Regions from separate parts of the Shewanella eurypsychrophilus genome, predicted to be linked through region 3. Evidence: predicted binding sites of a transcription regulator. Region 3 holds the regulator's gene; each other region holds the start of a gene.
The links. The regulator sigma-54, encoded in region 3, starts transcription at its own class of promoters, with help from an activator protein. The targets are predictions, from matches to a motif close to GTTGGCACGNNNNTNGNNT.

Region 1 (4,556 bases), 1.5 Mb from region 3:
AAGTCGAAGTTATTGTCTTTCCAGCCATAGCCCGCATGACAACTGGTACATCTAGGCTCGTTACCTGAGATAGAAGTACAGAAGTTATTGATACTATTTTTCTTACCACGTTTGACCGTACGGCCCGGCAGTTTTTGTTCCAGCTCCCAGGTCCAATGTGACGACTTCATAAAGTCTATAGCATGATCTTCATGACATTCTATGCATTGCTGGGTCACTTGAGTCCCTTCGGTGAAGGGGCCCTCGATATAGTCTTTATGTTGATTCGCTGCGCTGGCTGAGCCACTGAATAAAGACAGGGCTGCCAACGCTAGGGCGAAGGGGATTAGAGTAAGTTTCATATTTTTTCTCCCACCCCGGCCGAAGCCGAGGGGCTGAGCTGGACTAGAAGTTAACGGTCAAAGATGCATTGAGATCAAATGCGGTATCGACAACAGGGAGCATGGAGTAAGCGCTGCCTGCGATAACCTCATCAATCTCTTGTGGTGCGCCGACGGGGGTGCCACTGCCTGTATACTCGAAATCGTAATAGAGGCCAGCGAGTTTGATGAACATGCGCGGGTTGATATCGAACATATAGTAAGCCTCACCCACATGTCCTCGAGTCGCTAACTTGCTACCGATAGGATCGTCTTGTGCCTGAGTGAAGGGGGTCCAATACTTAGAGCCATAGTTATACTCGAGACCGAACTTACCGTAAGGTGCAGGAATTTGAATACCTGCATAGAAACCGTAGCCATCTTTTGCACCGCTATCGTCGGCCGCGCTTGGCATCATGATAATTTCGCTAGCATCGGCATTGAGCTGAGCTTCAAACACGGCATCACTGAGCATGCCGCCGAACATACCTGCATTACCGTTTCCATCGGCGCGAGTCCATCCGCCAGAGACAAACCATTTCACATCGTTATCTTCTTCGCGAGTGAAGCCAATTCCACCGAGATAGATATCGCCAATGACACCACTGGGTTGTACCCGAGTCTGGAAGTTAAAGTTGCTGAATTTCTGCATATCTTGGTACATGGTTGGGGCAAAGATACTGGCAAGTTGTGTCGGGAATGCCATGGTGCCTTTGAAGCCATCGTTGACATCTTTGGCGCCGAACAGGGTAAATTGGAGGAAGTTTTTGCCATCATTAATCGCATCGATGTTGAAGCCACCGAGATGGGTGTCCTTAGTGACAATATCACCGAACATCTCGCCGTTACCGAATTGGGACTCGAAGCCTTGACCATAACAGAAGCGAACGACCTGGCCTTCTACACCTGTGATGTCACTCAAGTGATAGCCCGTGGTTAGACCATCGAAGTTAAAATTCACTAAGTGTCCCGAAGGTGTGCCACCGCGCTTCTCATTTTCACGATACTGGGTTGGTGGACCATAGGTTGAAGGTCGGCGTCCGATAGAGAGATAGAGTGGTGAGCCATTGATATTCTTCCAGTCGAAATAGGCACGTTCTACCCGTAAAAAGTCACCGCTTGGATTACCGCTGTTACTGCCATCCATGGTGAATGAACGCCAGGAGTCAAATACCTGCACACCAGTTGAGTCGCCCCAGTTTTTGTACATGCTCAGACGCCCCGAAAAACTGACGTTATCCCATACTTTGGCTTTCAGGTTCAGCCTGAGTCTGGTGGTGTAGAAGATATCGTTATCGATATCGTTATCGATATCTTGAGTTGTCTTCTGTGCTAAGACATAAGGCATGATCCCTTGTAGTTGACCACTCTGAAATGCTGCCGCTAGATTCGGATCGGCTGCCATCATCTTACCCAAGGGTGAAGTCGGGTCGTTTGGCATACCAAATGTGCCCGACATCGCCTTAGCGCCGAAGTCGCTGAAATTCACCTTTATCGCTGGGTTCCAGGTGACATTTTGATAATGGAGTGAGTGTGCTTTGGTGCGAAAATCCCCCGTGATAAGAATTCTGTCGAGTGCCGAGTGACGTTCATTGTTATCGACACGATCATTGATATCGTCGAGTTCAGTGGTGATATCTTCGAGCTGTTTTTTCAGCTCGGCAATCTTTTGGTTGTCAGTATCACCGGCATAAACCGATCCTGATAGTGCCAGTGCATTTGCAACGAGTAGTGATATTAAGGTTCTCATAACATCTCCTTGGGAGTGCTCGATCGAATTTTAGTGCTTGTCGAGTCGCTCATGAGCTAGGGCCTTAATTAAGCTTCAGACCTTATCTCTATTGATTAAAATCTGACTAACTGTTAACAAATTCAGGCTGATGGGAGGCCTGGGGAGTTCCCCCATATTTTTAAATTTGTCTTGATTAGTCTTTGATTAGTGCTTAATGGTTAACTCTATTAACCGCAGGTTTGTGGTTGGTCCGAGTCGGCCGCATGGTCGTAAAGGAACTGTTGAATATCTTTTAGATCCTTGTTAGACAGCGCATTGAAGGCTTCCTGATCGCCTTTATGTTTCAGACGCTTAAAGTAGCGATCCCACTGGCTCATGGTCTTACTCATTGGAGTGAGTTCTCCAGCTGTGTCACCTTGGCTGTGACAAGATTTACACTCTTTCTTGTACAGGTGCTTCCCCTTCTTAGGATTGCCCCCATCTGCTGCGTATACCTGAGCACTAAATGAGAATGCGAGTAGGATACATGCGCCTATTTTTATTGTCGGTTTCATCATCTTTTCCTTAGTCATCGGAGTACGTGACTTAACTTACTGTTAGCAGAACCGTTCTGCCTTGTTACGTAACTTATCAAAATGGAGTAGATGTTAACTTGATGTTGATCACTATTCATTATAAAAATCTAATTGATAAAAATATCATGAATAAAAATCTAATGAATGGTATTTGTGGGTTATTCCATTGAATTAGATGATATTTATTTTTATTGGTTTTATTTTCACGATTTAATTTAAATATTGATAAGTCAAAAATGAGATTTGAATCACTATTTTTATATCACTTAAGTAATAGTCGATATGTGGAGGTTGTTAAGGTTTTAACGGCTAGTGTAATTTCATCTGTGGCTTTGTCGTTTTGACATCGCTAGTCAAATTGAATCTAGATGTCTTTATGACACCACCATGTCATAAGGACATTTATTTTAATTGTCCTTATGACATTAATTCCCGGTGGGTAAAATGTAAAACACTTTAAATATAGTGAGTTATAACTTTGGCCCGGCTTGTGCAATAGGCTATTCAAGTTTAATAATTTAAGCATATTTGAGGTTTTACCATGGCTATTAAGGTCAAGAACAATATTCAATGGGTCGGTCAACGTGATTGGGAAGTACGAGATTTTCATGGTACTGAATATAAGACGGAAAAGGGTACCAGCTATAACAGCTATCTGATCCGAGAAGAGAAAACGGTACTGATCGATACCGTCGATCACAAGTTCTGTCATGAATTTGTGCAAAATTTGGAGCTGGAGATCGATCTGAAACAGATCGATTATATTGTCATTAATCACGCCGAAGAAGATCACGCTGGCGCCTTGGCGGCACTGTTGGCAAAAATCCCAGGCACACCTATTTACTGCACCGAAAATGCCATCGACTCTATTACTGGGCATCATCATCACCCTGAGTGGAATTTCAATATCGTTAAAACTGGCGATAGCTTGGATCTGGGCAACGGTAAGCAATTGATCTTCATCGAGACCCCAATGCTACATTGGCCCGACAGCATGATGACCTATATGACTGAGGATGCCGTGCTGTTCAGTAACGACGCCTTCGGTCAGCATTACTGTGACGAGCGCCTATTTAACGATGAGGTCGATCAGACTGAACTGATGGATCAATGTCTACGCTATTACGCCAATATCCTCACCCCATTCAGTCCCTTGGTGACCGCGAAGATCCAAGAAGTACTTAGTTTCAACTTGCCTGTCGATATGATTGCTACCGCTCACGGCGTAGTGTGGCGTGAAGATGCAACACAGATTATTCATAAATATCTAGAATGGGCCGATGAATATCAGGAAGACAGGATCACAATTTTTTATGATTCTATGTCTAACAATACTCGCATGATGGCAGATGCCATAGCGCAAGGGATCTATGATGTCGATCCCCAAGTTGCGGTGAAAATTTTTAACGTTTCCCGTCACGATAAGAACGAGATCTTGACCGGCCTATTTAGATCTAAGGGGGTACTTGTTGGCTCATCGACCATGAACAATGTGATGATGCCTAAGGTGGCCGGCATGCTGGAGGAGATCACGGGTCTACGTTTTAAGAATAAGAAGGCTGGCGCCTTCGGCAGTTTCGGTTGGAACGGTGGTGCAGTTGACCGTATCCACACTCGTCTGACCGATGCCGGTTTTGAAACAGTGCTTGGGTTGAAGACTAAATGGAAGCCAGATGGCAAGGCGCTGTTGGCATGTCGTGAGCATGGTAAAGAGGTCGCGCGCCAATGGGCTTTACATCCCCTTCAAGCACTCGATACCAAACAAAATACACCGGCAGTCAATGATCCTGTGATACCAGCCAAGCAGCCAGCAGAAACAGCCAGCCAAGCCGAAGTGGCTAGCGTCAGTACTACGGATTTTGCAGGGCAGAGCCTGGTATGTACTGTGTG
Region 2 (4,556 bases), 1.3 Mb from region 3:
GTCGTCAAACTCACGGATGTAGAGTTACCATCTTTATCCACTGGAAACGTTTGTAGATAGTTCCCCTGTGAATCGACAAGGTAATTTCCTGAATCGACTTTAAACGCACCCGCTCGAGTAAAAGAGTGGTCTTTGGCCTCTAGATCAGAGGAGGTCACGAAGAAGCCGCCACCGTTAATCGCCATATCTAATGCGTTATTGGTAAACTGTAAGCTACCTTGATGGAATTGCTGAGCAACCTGGCTCGTTGTAGCACCACCACCAACTGCAGTTTTGCTGTTAGCAAAGATAGAGTTAGCATACACATCGGCAAATTCGGCACGAGATTCCTTAAAGCCGATGCTATTCACGTTAGCAATATTGTTTGCTGTTGTATTTAGGTCTTTCTGCGCTGCAGAAATACCACTCAATGCAATATTAAACGACATAATTCACCTCGATATCAATTCATGTTAAAGGTCAATATCCTATTAACCCCTCTAGCTATCCTTACATCACCTTGTCTCTATTTTCAGAACAAGGTGTATTTATCTTTCCATAACACCTGAATTTTGTTTACGTTTCCGATACAGCTAATACATCACCAATCTTAATACCGCCAACGCCCCTCAAATTGAGAATCGCACCAGTGCTTGCAGTACCTAAAGAAACACTCGTAACATGTGCATAGGTCGACACAGGCAACTCTTCACTCGTACCATCGACTCGCCCGGTGGCTTTTATGGAGTAGTTGCCACTGGCAACAGGTTCACCATTCTTATCTAAACCATCCCAGGAAACATCGATATTGCCACCCGCGCTGCCATCAATGGTGAAGGTCTTCACTAACTGGCCTTTCTCATCTTCAATTCGAACTGCAATACTTTCTATGGTTTCAGGCGTACTGATAATCCCTTTTAAAGAAGGATCTTCTGCCGATATATGACCGGTATCCGATGGGATTAATACTTTCTGCCCTACTAAGCCTGAAGCCTGTAGAGCCTGACTCGACGTCATCACTGAATTCAAGGTTTTGATCTCATCATTGAGATTATTGATGCCATCTACGGTTGAAAATGAAGCCATCTGTGCGATCATCTGATCGTTATCGACAGGTTTAAATGGGTCTTGCATTGATAACTGCTGACTCAATAGCGAAAAGAAATCCTCTTGAGTCAGTTCTTGATTATTTGCCTCAGGTATTGATGACTCATCAGGCAAGCGGATCCCATCAATAAATGGGTTCCCCGTTGTCGAGGTTTCCTCAGCAGACTGAGTCGTTGCCGCCTGTATTGCAGCAGATGTTGCCTGCTGGGATGGACCTGTGTTCTGCGAAGATACAGAGGTTTGTCCTGCAAGGGCTTGAGTATTATTAAGTGGGTTAATGAGGCTCACTTGTTACCTCCTATTATTTGCCAATTCTTAGAGTTTGCTGCAGCATTGATTTTGCTGCCTCAGCGACCTGAACATTCATTTGATAAGAGCGAGATGCTGAAATCATATTTGCCATCTCCTCCATCACATTGACATTAGGTTTATAGATAAAGCCATCCGTATCAGCCATTGGGTGATTCGGTGAAAACTCTTTTTGTAACGGTGCATCACTTTCTACAATGCCTTTGACTACTACAGACTGAGATGACTGCTGTTGATTTGCCTTCGCCATCTCAGCTTCAAAAATAGGATGACGAGCACGGTAAGTCTTATCAATACTGCTTGAAACCGAATCTGCATTAGCGATATTACTCGCCGTCGTATTCAATCTTACTGATTGAGCCGCCATACCAGAGCCTGAAACATTAAAAATATTAAATAAACTCATGATTAATCACCTCTTAACGCCTTCTTCAAACCTGAAAACTTACTGTCAAGAAAACCGAGCGACATCTGATATTCAAGTGCGTTCTGCATAAACTCTGTTTGCTCTTTTTGCATCTCAACAGTGTTGCCATCGCCAGTATCTGGTTGGTCCGGCACTCGATAACCGATATTCTGTTGCGATAAAGCTTTTAAATCAAAATGCTTACTATCGCTACGACTCATAGATAAACCGCCTTGTCGACTCGTCGCAGCTTGAAATGCTTTATCGAAATCAATATCTCGAGCCTTATAATGTGGAGTATCGGCATTAGCAATATTGGAAGATATAACTTCGGCACGTTGGGAACGGATCCCAAGAGTGTATTGATGCACTCCTAATGCTTTATCAAAATTAATCGCCATAAAATTGCCTCCTGAACTCAATGCAATAAATAAAGCAATTCTTATGCCAAAAAGTATGGGTTCAAGAATGAAATCTGACTCGATATAGAAAGGGGATATCCGCTAACAGCAGCAAATTAGCTGCGTGAAGTACGCAATAATAGTATTAAGCACGTATGGCTAAAGGGGGCAAAGATCAAAGAAGAAGATTTTAATTAAAAGTGAGCAAGTTCGGTTACATGCAAACGAGTAAAGCGCCAAAATGACTAATTTGAGCAAGCAATACTGTTCTAGATGAGGGGCTGAAAACCGCTAGCCTTGGCGACTAGACGGTACTGAGAACACCAGCGAAAGCCTTACGTCTTTCTTTGATAGTAGATGCCGGGGTTACATCGAATCATGTCAAACTCTTCAGTTAAGCCTGCAATAGACTCAGAAGCACCAAGAAAAAGTATCCCTTTTGGGTTTAAAGCGGCAGCAAATTGCCGCAAAATTTTTGCCTTTGCCTCAGGGGCAAAATAGATCAGAACATTCCGACAAAAAATAATGTCAAATTTACCTAGCAAGGTATAACTTTCAAGCAGATTATGTGCCCTAAAGTTAACAAATTTTTTGACATTGTCCTTAATAACCATAGTGCCAGAGTCTGTGGAATCAAAAAACTGACGCTTTCTCTGATCTGATAACCCTCGACCTAAGGCTAAATTGTCATATTCGCCATTTTTACACTTCTCTAGCATAGAGGGTGACAAATCTGTGGCTAGGATTGTTGCGCTGCCAGGTAAGGTTCCGGGACGCTTCTGTTGGTATTCCAAAATAGTCATACCCAATGAGTAAGGTTCCTGCCCTGATGAACAAGCGGCAGACCAAATTTTAAGTGGCCGACCTAATCTTGAATATTCAGGTAAAAGGGCACTGGATAGCAATTCAAAAGGGTAACGGTCTCTGAACCATAAGGTCTCATTAGTCGTCATAGCATCTATGACTTCAGCCCTAAGTTTACGCTCAGTTGGCTTCATTGAATGCTTAACAACCTCAGAAAGTGATGGGAGATTATATTTTCCCATCAGAGGTGCCAATCGACTGCGCACAAGATACTGCTTATTATCCCCCAACACGATACCACTGTGTTGCTCCAGAAATAATCTAAATTGCGTGTACTCAGTTTCAGCGAGTGTTTTATTTGGCACCTAAATATCCTAATATCAATTAAATAGCTATGACAATGTAACCAAACTCAGCATAACGAAAACAAGTTGGAGCGCAGTCTTATACACGAGTAAGGTGTAAGAAACAAATTAATATATACACTGCACTCTCACTAATTAACATTATAGACTCAAATGCTTATTTACTGCTGCTGCAAGTTCATCTGGATTAAATTTAGCAATGAAATCATTTGCACCCACCTTTTCAACCATTGCCTGATTAAACACGCCACTTAACGATGTATGAAGTACGACTTTAATATCCTTAAGCTTTGGATTATCTCTAATTTCTGCAGTTAAAGTGTAGCCGTCCATCTCAGGCATCTCAATATCTGAAATAATTAAAGGGATCTCAGTGGCGACATTATCCATCTCTTTAGCAATTTTATTCAGCTTATCGAGTGCATCTCTACCATCAATAGCCGTATCAATCTGCAGACCCAAAGAAGATAATGCTCTGATTATCTGTTTACGCGCCACCGCCGAATCATCAATCACCATGATGTGGAAATGCTTTTCTCGATCGATCGTCAGAATTTCATCAAGTTCTTTACTAATTTCAGTTTTAACTGGAGATATTTGATCGAGAATTTTTTCAACATCAAGAATTTCGACTAACTCTCCCTCAATTTCAGTTACCGCCGTTAAATATGAATTTCTGCCCGCTCCCTGAGGTGGAGGCAGAATCGCTTCCCAATTCATATTGATAATGCGTTCTACTGATCTAACTAAAAACCCCTGCACACTGCGGTTATATTCAGAGATAATGATAAAACATCCTTCGGTGTTCTCGATAGGACGGCCACCTGTTGCTGCACTCAAATCGATCACTGAAATAGTTTTACCGCGAATATGCGCGACACCTCTCACAGTGGGGTTTAACTTGGGCAAGCTAGTAAGAGGTGGGCATTGCAACACCTCTTTCACTTTAAATACATTGATACCGAACCTTTGACGACCATTTAGTTTAAATAGCAAAAGCTCTAAACGGTTTTGCCCGACTAACTGTGTTCGTTTATTCACTGAATCGAGAATACTTGACATAATGCGCTTTGCCTTGTCGTCTTGTAAAAATGTTACCTAGCCCCATTAATTTATTCGGTCTAGGCATACTAATTGCTTACTTATTTGATAAGTAGTAAATATCTCACAACTTGACCTTAGTTC
Region 3 (4,556 bases):
AGTCAAGAAGCCGATATAAAAAACAATCAAATGGTCTTTAATGGTCCAGTCGAAGTAACGCAAGGATCGATTAGAATCTTAGCCGATGAACTAAGAGCATCTTCTAAAGAAGATGGTGGCGGAAGAATATTGGTTGCCATTGGTAAGCCTGCAACCTATTCACAAATAATGGAAGATGGCCGTCCGGCTTCAGCAAGCGCTGAAGAGATTCGTTATGAGTTATCGAATCGAACATTAACCTTAATCGGCAATGCCACGCTTGAACAGGATGGTAGCCAAGTAAAAGGCAACATGATCCGTTATAACATTGCTGAGCAACGGCTTATTGCCGAGAGTAAAGGCAATGACAGGGTTATTACCATTATTCAACCTGAAAACTATCAAGAAAGCAGTCAGGAAGAAAGAAAAGACCCTGAGCCCAAACCAGACCCAATTCCAACTCAGTTACCAGAGATTGAGCAGGAAAAGCAATGAAGCAGAAGACACTAAAGGCTGTAAACCTTGCTAAGAGTTATAAAAACCGAGCCGTAGTACAAGATGTCAGTATCACAGTTAAAACCGGCCAAATTGTTGGCCTACTGGGACCCAATGGTGCAGGAAAAACAACAACCTTTTATATGGTTGTGGGCCTAGTACAAAGTGATAAGGGCAGGATTTTAATCGATGATGATGATCTGACACTCGATCCAATGCACCTTAGGGCAAGAAAAGGCATTGGTTATCTTCCACAAGAAGCGAGTATTTTCCGAAAACTATCAGTAAGAGATAACATCATGGCGGTGTTACAAACCCGCTCAGATCTCGATAGCAATGGCCGTGACGAACAGCTCGAAAGTTTACTCGAAGAGTTCCATATCACTCATATTCGAGATAGTCAGGGCATGGCTTTGTCTGGTGGAGAACGTCGCCGAGTTGAAATTGCCAGAGCGCTCGCAGCAAACCCGCAGTTTATTCTTCTCGATGAACCTTTCGCAGGTGTCGATCCTATTTCAGTTATCGACATCAAAAAAATCATCGAACAACTTAAAAGCCGAGGGCTTGGTGTGCTCATCACAGACCATAATGTGAGAGAAACATTGGATGTTTGTGAGCGAGCATACATAGTAAGTCACGGAAATTTGATCGCTGAAGGCACACCCGCTGAAATCTTGGACAATCAGCAAGTGAGAGCTGTGTACTTAGGTGAACAATTCAAGCTATAGTTAATCAATAAACTCTTTCTTCCTCGCGTATTAAGAGCAAAAAAAATTTACCAACGCTCAGCTTACTTACAGTGAGTTTAGGGGCCAGAGAAACCCCAGTTCAATTAAACAGGCTTTCTCATTTTATAATTACAATGAAGGGAATAGCGGTAAATGAAAGCGTCACTCCAGCTTAAAATGGGTCAGCAGTTAACCATGACACCGCAACTGCAACAGGCCATTCGCCTTTTGCAGCTATCGTCGCTGGAACTGCAACAAGAAATCCAACAAGCATTAGACTCCAACCCCCTTCTCGAATTAGACGAGGAGCAAGTTGATCTCCCGGTCAATGGTGAAGATAAAACCATTGATTCAACTGAATTCAGTTCTGGCTCAGAGGATGATGCACCTCTCGATAGCTCAGCAGTAGATACTTCTGAAGCCTTAACTCAAGACTCGATGCCTGAAGACTTTCCTACGGACACCACTTGGGATGAGGTGTATACCGCAACGCCAAACTCTAGCTCTGGCGCTATGCGCGACGATGATATGCCTTTTCAAGGAGAAACTAGTGAAGGCTTATACGAGCACCTAGAATGGCAAAAGAACCTTACACCTTTTTCCGATAATGACCTCGCGATAGCAACCGCTATCATAGATGCTGTGGATGAGAGAGGCTATCTCACCCAAAGCGTCGAAGATATTCTTGAAGCGATGGGCGATCCAGAAATTGAGCAGGATGAAGTTGAAGCCGTTTTGAAACGTGTACAACATTTCGATCCCATTGGAATTGCAGCGAGAGATATCAGTGAATGCTTAATGATCCAACTTGCACAATATGCTGACACTACACCACATATCGATAATGCGCGTATTTTAATAGCAGATCACCTTGATTTAATAGCAGGACGAGACTTCCGCTTATTGATGCGTAAGACTAAGCTCAAAGAAGATGATCTTAGAGAAGCTATTGAGTTGATTCAAACGCTTAACCCTCGCCCAGGGTTAGCCATTACACTTGGCCGTGATGAATACGTGATCCCCGATGTCACTGTCACCAAGAAAAAAGGCCGCTGGGTCGTTGAGCTCAATCCAGACTACATGCCTAAAATCAATGTAAATCAACATTATGCTTCTATGGCAAAAAGCACCAAAAACCAAGCTGATGGCCAGTTTATCCGTGGACATCTACAGGAAGCTAAGTGGTTTATCAAAAGCTTAGAGAGCCGAAATGATACCCTGCTAAAAGTTGCCAACTGCATTGTAAAATTTCAGCAAGGTTTCTTTGAATTTGGTGAAGAAGCGATGAAACCTATGGTGCTTAACGATATTGCAGAAGCCGTTGAGATGCACGAGTCCACCATTTCGCGTGTCACTACTCAAAAGTATATGCATACTCCGCGAGGCATATTCGAGTTGAAGTACTTCTTCTCGAGCCACGTAGGAACTGATGATGGTGGTGAGTGTTCATCAACCGCTATTCGTGCCTTTATTAAGAAGTTAGTAGCAGCAGAAAATCAGAAGAAACCTCTGAGTGATAGTAAGATGGCATTGTTATTGGCAGAGCAAGGCATCAAGGTTGCCAGACGAACCATAGCCAAGTATCGTGAAGCTATGATGATTCCACCTTCGAATCAACGTAAAAGTTTATAAACAATCAATTTAGACCTTAAGTCGAAATAATCTATTCTTCACTTAAGGTCTGAGCCGCACTCAAAAAGAGCAGATGACCAGAAGAAGCCTGCAGTCGAAAATATGGCTAACCTCCTGGTATAACAGGGAACAGTGTTGTGAGTTAAGCCAAAATAACTTAGCGAAATCAGCCAAAGAGTTATCTATAATCGGAAACTGGAGGAGTATTTCTATGCAAATAAACCTAACTGGACATCATATCGAAATCACCACATCACTAAGACAATATGTTGAAGAAAAGTTTACTAAGCTTGAACGACATTTCGATCAGATCAATAATGTGCAGGTTATTTTAAATGTTCAAAAAATGCAGCAAAAAGCAGAAGCCAAACTTCACCTAGCGGGTGCAGAGGTTTTTGCAGCGTCTCAAAACGCAGACATGTATGCCGCAATCGACTCCCTGATAGATAAGCTAGACCGTCAGGTTATTAAACACAAAGAGAAGCTGACAAAACATTAACGATGGAATTAAGCACCATCCTGCAGCCGGAGTGTACTACTTGCGCCACTCCGGGCAGTAAGAAAAAGGTACTGGAACTCATCAGCGATCTTGCCGCTGTCCAGTATCCGACCCTATCTTCACAAGAGATATTTGAAAGCCTCTTGGCGAGAGAAAAAATGGGAAGCACAGGTATAGGTAATGGTATAGCGATACCTCATGGAAGGTTAGCCAATATCAATCAGCCCGTTGCCGTACTGATTAAGTGCGAGGAGCCGATCTCCTTTGACTCAATCGATAAGCAACCGGTAGATATACTTTTTGCACTTTTAGTACCCGCTGAACAATGTGAACAACACTTAAGTACCTTGTCATCAATGGCAGAGAAACTTAATAATAAGCTCATTTTAAAGCAGTTACGAAAAACACAAGATGAGTCAGAACTCTATCAGGTAATAACACAATGAAGCTGGTGATAGTATCCGGTCGCTCCGGTTCAGGAAAATCTGTCGTACTTAGGGTCTTAGAAGATCTTGGCTATTATTGTGTCGACAATCTTCCTCTTCCTTTAATCGATACTTTACTCGAGCAACTTAAAGGCAGTAATGATCTGGTCGCGATTAGCGTCGATGTTAGAAACATGCCAGAACAGGAGAAAGAACTCGAAAAGCAATTATCGAACCTCGCTGAAGGCACCGAGCTTCTCAGTTTTTTCTTAAACTCCACAGATGAAGTACTGCTCAAGCGTTATAGTGAAACCCGCCGCTTACATCCTTTATCTCGCACAAAGAGTTCACTACAAGAAGCGATTGAGCATGAGCGCCAGTTACTCGAACCCGTTTCTAAATTGGTCGATCATTACATAGATACCTCCGAGCTTAATATCTATGATCTGAGCAATCAGATACGTGAAATCCTTTTAGGCTGTGTTGATAAAGAGCTGGTGATTAATTTTGAATCATTTGGCTTTAAGCATGGCATGCCTGCTGAGGCTGACTTCATGTTCGACGTACGCTTTCTACCGAACCCACACTGGGAGCCCGAATTAAGACCGATGACAGGCCTTGATGAACCTGTTCAGCTATTCTTAAGTCAGCAACCAACGGTTAATAAATTTATCTGGCAGATTGAGAACTTACTCGAAACTTGGTTACCCCATTTAGAAAGAAATAACCGCAGTTACCTTACAATAGCAATTGGCTGCACAGGCGGGCAACACAGATCTGTGTATGTCACCGATCAGC
Region 4 (4,556 bases), 1.3 Mb from region 3:
ATCAGATGCTTTCTTACGTGAATCAAAATCTGTAGAGGGATGATCATGCGTAACAACTTAATCCTATTGTCTTTGATTGCTGCATTTGCCTTAACGGGATGTAGCTCGGCGAGTAACCAAAAGCCCATTCCTGACGACCCCTATTACGCGCCTGTATATCCAGAAGCGCCGCCAACTAAGATTGCCGCTACAGGATCTATGTATCAAGACAGCCAAGCATCTAGCCTTTATTCCGATATTAAGGCGCTTAAAGTTGGCGACATCATCACAGTTATCTTGATGGAACAGACTCAAGCGACAAAAAGTGCCAGCAATGAGATCAAGAAAGGGACTGATTTATCACTCGACCCCATTTATGCCGGTGGTGGCAATATCACCATAGGTGGACAACCTATCGACTTAAAATATAAAGATAGTATGAATACCAAGCGGGAATCTGATGCGGATCAGAGTAATAGCTTGAGCGGCAGTATTTCGGCCAATGTGATGCAGGTTCTCAATAATGGCAACTTAGTCATTCGCGGAGAGAAATGGATAAGTATCAACAATGGTGATGAGTTTGTTCGAATCACTGGGGTTGTACGTTCACAAGATATACGTCCAGACAACACGATCGACTCGCCAAGAGTCGCTAATGCACGTATTCAATACAGCGGCACAGGCACGTTTGCTGATGTACAGAAGGTTGGATGGCTCAGTTCATTCTTTATGGGGAGTTGGTGGCCTTTCTAAGGCAGCCATGGAACCTCGTCGTGATTAAGGAATTAACACTATGAAATATAAATTTATCTATCTTTTACTACTGTTTTTTGTCACCGGTCCAAGCCAGGCACAAAGGATAAAAGATATAGCAAATGTTCAAGGTGTGCGCTCGAATCAACTTATTGGCTATGGTTTAGTGGTTGGTTTACCTGGAACCGGGGAGAAAACCCGCTACACGGAGCAGACCTTTAAAACCATGTTGAAGAATTTTGGTATTAACCTACCTGATAACGTCAGACCTAAGGTTAAAAATATCGCAGTGGTTGCAGTTAATGCCAATATGCCTCCTTTTATCAAGCCAGGTCAAACACTCGATATTACTGTTTCAAGCCTAGGTGAAGCTAAAAGCCTACGTGGCGGAACGTTACTACAGACCTTTTTAAAGGGAGTCGATGGTAATGTTTATGCAATTGCACAGGGCAACATGGTGGTCAGTGGTTTTAGCGCCGAGGGTTTAGACGGTTCAAAAGTCATTCAAAATACGCCTACTGTAGGTCGAATTCCAAATGGCGCTATTGTTGAACGCACTGTGGCCACCCCATTTTCAACGGGGGATTATTTGACATTCAACTTACGTCGCGCTGACTTTTCAACGGCTAAACGTTTAGCCGATGCGATTAATGAGTTGCTGGGTCCTGGGATGGCGAGACCCTTAGATGCCGCTTCTGTTCAGGTCAGTGCACCAAGGGATGTGTCACAGCGAGTGTCATTTTTGGCAACTTTAGAGAATATTCAAGTAGAGCCAGCATCAGGTTCTGCCAAAGTCATTGTCAACTCACGCACTGGCACCATAGTTGTCGGCAAAGATGTGCGTTTACTGCCTGCGGCAGTAACACATGGTGGACTAACAGTGACTATTGCTGAAGCTACACAAGTTTCTCAGCCTAACCCATTAACCGGTGGTGAAACTGTGGTGACGACTGACAGCACTATCGATGTGTTAGAGGAAGATAGCCGCATGTTTATGTTTAACCCTGGAACGACGCTAGATGAGCTGGTTCGAGCGGTAAACCTAGTGGGGGCCGCACCGTCGGATGTACTTGCCATATTAGAAGCATTGAAAGTGGCTGGTGCACTTCATGGTGAATTGATCATTATTTAACACATATAGTTTAACGCTTAAAGGGAGCTTAGTATTTTACTAATGCTCCCTTTTTATTTGGTGTTAGCTGAAATTTCATACCATTTATACCGGTTGGTATTACTTCAAGCTTTTAACAACTTCTATTTTTTTTTAAACTTGGTGCGCAGTTTGCATTAATAAATAACATCGTCTGAATATTGTCGGAATTTCTGGAAACATTTATGGAAAAGCTATCAAACTCATCTCACTTTTTGGATATCGGAGGTCTCGATTCATTGAGGGCTAAGGCCCAAAAAGATGACAAGGGGGCTTTAAGAGAAGTTGCCCAGCAGTTTGAAGGCATTTTTGTGCAAATGTTGATGAAAAGTATGCGTGATGCCAATGCCGTCTTTGAATCAGATAGCCCGATGAACAGTGAATACACTAAGTTTTATGAACAGATGCATGACCAGCAGATGTCAGTCAACTTATCAGATAAGGGCATGCTAGGTCTCGCCGACTTGATGGTTCAACAACTTTCTCCAGGCACGAGTGATGTGACACCCGCATCAGTGCTGCGTGGGAACATGCAATCATCTCACTCTTTTGCCAAAGACCGAGTAATGCAAAGTGCTATCCAGCCAGTAAAGGAAGAGTCAATTACTGGCAGCCAAGACACTCACATCGCTTCTAAGATTGACAATATTTTGACTGGCAAGAGTTTGCCGTCTGAAGTGAGGCAATCGGAAGTGACGTTCACCGATAAAGATGACTTTATCAACAAGCTCTATCCCCACGCAGAAAAGGCAGCTCATGCTTTAGGCACACAGCCTGAAGTCTTGATAGCACAATCAGCCCTTGAAACAGGCTGGGGACAAAAAATGATTAAAGCTGCTGGTGGTCAATCTAGCAATAATCTTTTTAATATTAAGGCCGATCAACGTTGGCAGGGAGACAAGGCGCTGGTTAGCTCACTCGAGTTTGAGCAAGGTGTGGCCGTGCAGCAAAAAGCAGATTTCCGTGTTTATGAGGATATCAAACAGAGCTTTGATGATTTTGTCAGTTTTATCTCCGACGGGCCAAGGTATCAAGAGGCGATGAAGAAAGCGGCGAACCCTAATGAGTTTATCCAAGCGCTACAGGATGCTGGCTATGCAACTGATCCTAATTATGCCGATAAAGTGATCAAGGTGATGAAATCGATAAGTCCGGTGATAAGTGTGCCTTCTATGGGGTCCACACAATGATTTTTATCGATGCAAAAGTAACGTTATCAGCTGTGCTCATCGGTGCAACTGAAGTAGATAGAGGGTATTTGTAATGTCTATGGATCTTCTCAATATTGCACGAACTGGCGTGTTAGCCTCGCAATCGCAGTTAGCCGTTACCAGTAACAATATCGCTAATGCCAATACCCAAGGGTATCACAGGCAAGTTGCCGAGCAGTCCAGTGTAGAGTCACAGCGTATAGGGAGTGAGTTCTATGGCGCTGGTACCTATATATCAGATGTTAAGCGGATCTATAACGATTACGCCGCTCGTGAGCTGAGAATTGGACAAACTGCTGTTAGCGAAGCACAAACTACCCAAACCAAAATGAATGAAATGGATCAGCTATTTTCACAAATTGGTAAGTCTATCCCACAGGGACTTAACGACTTTTTTGCAGGATTAAATAACTTAGCCGATCTGCCTGATGATATGGGGATCCGCGGTTCACTCTTAGGGACAGCAGATCAGCTCGCTAAGAGTTTAAATCAGATGCAGTCTCATCTTGATGGACAGATGCAACAAACTAATGACCAGATAGGCGGGATCACCGACAGAATTAATGAGATAAGCAAAGAACTTGGCCATATCAACCAAGAACTGATGAAGTCTCAAGGGCAAGATGCCCAACTACTCGATCAGCAAGATGCGTTGATCCAAGAGCTGAGTCAATATGCCCAAGTTAATGTGATCCCTTTAGATACGGGGGCTAAGAGCATCATGCTCGGGGGCTCTGTGATGCTTGTCTCTGGCGAGATATCTATGTCAGTGGGGACAATGGCTGGTGATCCTTATCCTGAAGAGATTCAGCTCATTGCTATGGTCGGTAATCAAAGCCAGACCATTGATGCCACTAAATTAGGCGGACAGATAGGTGCTCTATTTGAATTTAGAGCAGATACTTTAGTGCCGGCAGAGCTTGAAGTCAGTCAACTAGCCTTAGGTGTGGCAGATGCATTTAATCAGGCGAACTCGGAAGGTTTCGATCTGAATGGTGAGATGGGACAAAACATCTTCAAAGATATCAACGATCCGACCATGTCTGTTGGTCGTGTAGGTGCTGATAGTGCTAACACAGGCACAGCAAATTTAAGGGTCAACATTGATGATGTCGGCCTTTTGTCGGGCAATAGTTTTGAGCTGAAATATACGGCGCCGGCTACTTATGAGTTAACAGACGGAGTCACAGGCGCTGTCACCCCGTTAACCTTAAATGGCACCCAGCTTGATGGGGCTAATGGTTTCTCTATACATATCGATTCGGGTCTGTTAGCCGATGGAGATAAGTTTGAAATAAGACCCTCTTCAGGTGCCGCGGCAAGTATCGCAGTCGCAATGACGGATGCAAAAGGTATTGCAGCTGCGGCGCCGAAGATCACAGCCGATGCCGCTAATTCAGGCAACACCAGTATTGAGATGGTGAGTATCGATGACCGCACAGATGCAAATTTCCCACTTACAG

Region 1: a site for sigma-54 is predicted at 3,144-3,162, ahead of norV (anaerobic nitric oxide reductase flavorubredoxin). Genes of this name have one in related genera too.
Region 2: a site for sigma-54 is predicted at 2,235-2,253, ahead of flgB (flagellar basal body rod protein FlgB). Genes of this name have one in related genera too.
Region 4: a site for sigma-54 is predicted at 2,002-2,020, ahead of flgJ (flagellar assembly peptidoglycan hydrolase FlgJ). Genes of this name have one in related genera too.

What each region holds. Positions count from the first base shown of each region.
Region 1 is NZ_CP045503.2:726,653-731,208, forward strand. It holds gene FM038_RS02935 (tetrathionate reductase family octaheme c-type cytochrome) at 1-341, opposite strand, end outside; gene FM038_RS02940 (DUF3373 domain-containing protein) at 385-2,109, opposite strand; gene FM038_RS02945 (c-type cytochrome) at 2,319-2,648, opposite strand; gene norV (anaerobic nitric oxide reductase flavorubredoxin) at 3,208-4,556, shown strand, end outside.
Region 2 is NZ_CP045503.2:3,787,110-3,791,665, forward strand. It holds gene flgE (flagellar hook protein FlgE) at 1-428, opposite strand, end outside; gene flgD (flagellar hook assembly protein FlgD) at 556-1,374, opposite strand; gene flgC (flagellar basal body rod protein FlgC) at 1,388-1,801, opposite strand; gene flgB (flagellar basal body rod protein FlgB) at 1,804-2,202, opposite strand; gene FM038_RS16110 (CheR family methyltransferase) at 2,538-3,371, opposite strand; gene FM038_RS16115 (chemotaxis protein CheV) at 3,513-4,433, opposite strand.
Region 3 is NZ_CP045503.2:5,076,487-5,081,042, forward strand. It holds gene lptA (lipopolysaccharide transport periplasmic protein LptA) at 1-474, shown strand, start outside; gene lptB (LPS export ABC transporter ATP-binding protein) at 471-1,202, shown strand; gene FM038_RS21750 (RNA polymerase factor sigma-54) at 1,356-2,834, shown strand; gene hpf (ribosome hibernation promoting factor) at 3,046-3,333, shown strand; gene ptsN (PTS IIA-like nitrogen regulatory protein PtsN) at 3,336-3,779, shown strand; gene rapZ (RNase adapter RapZ) at 3,776-4,556, shown strand, end outside.
Region 4 is NZ_CP045503.2:3,778,312-3,782,867, reverse strand. It holds gene flgG (flagellar basal-body rod protein FlgG) at 1-35, shown strand, start outside; gene flgH (flagellar basal body L-ring protein FlgH) at 46-732, shown strand; gene FM038_RS16065 (flagellar basal body P-ring protein FlgI) at 773-1,864, shown strand; gene flgJ (flagellar assembly peptidoglycan hydrolase FlgJ) at 2,068-3,072, shown strand; gene flgK (flagellar hook-associated protein FlgK) at 3,146-4,556, shown strand, end outside.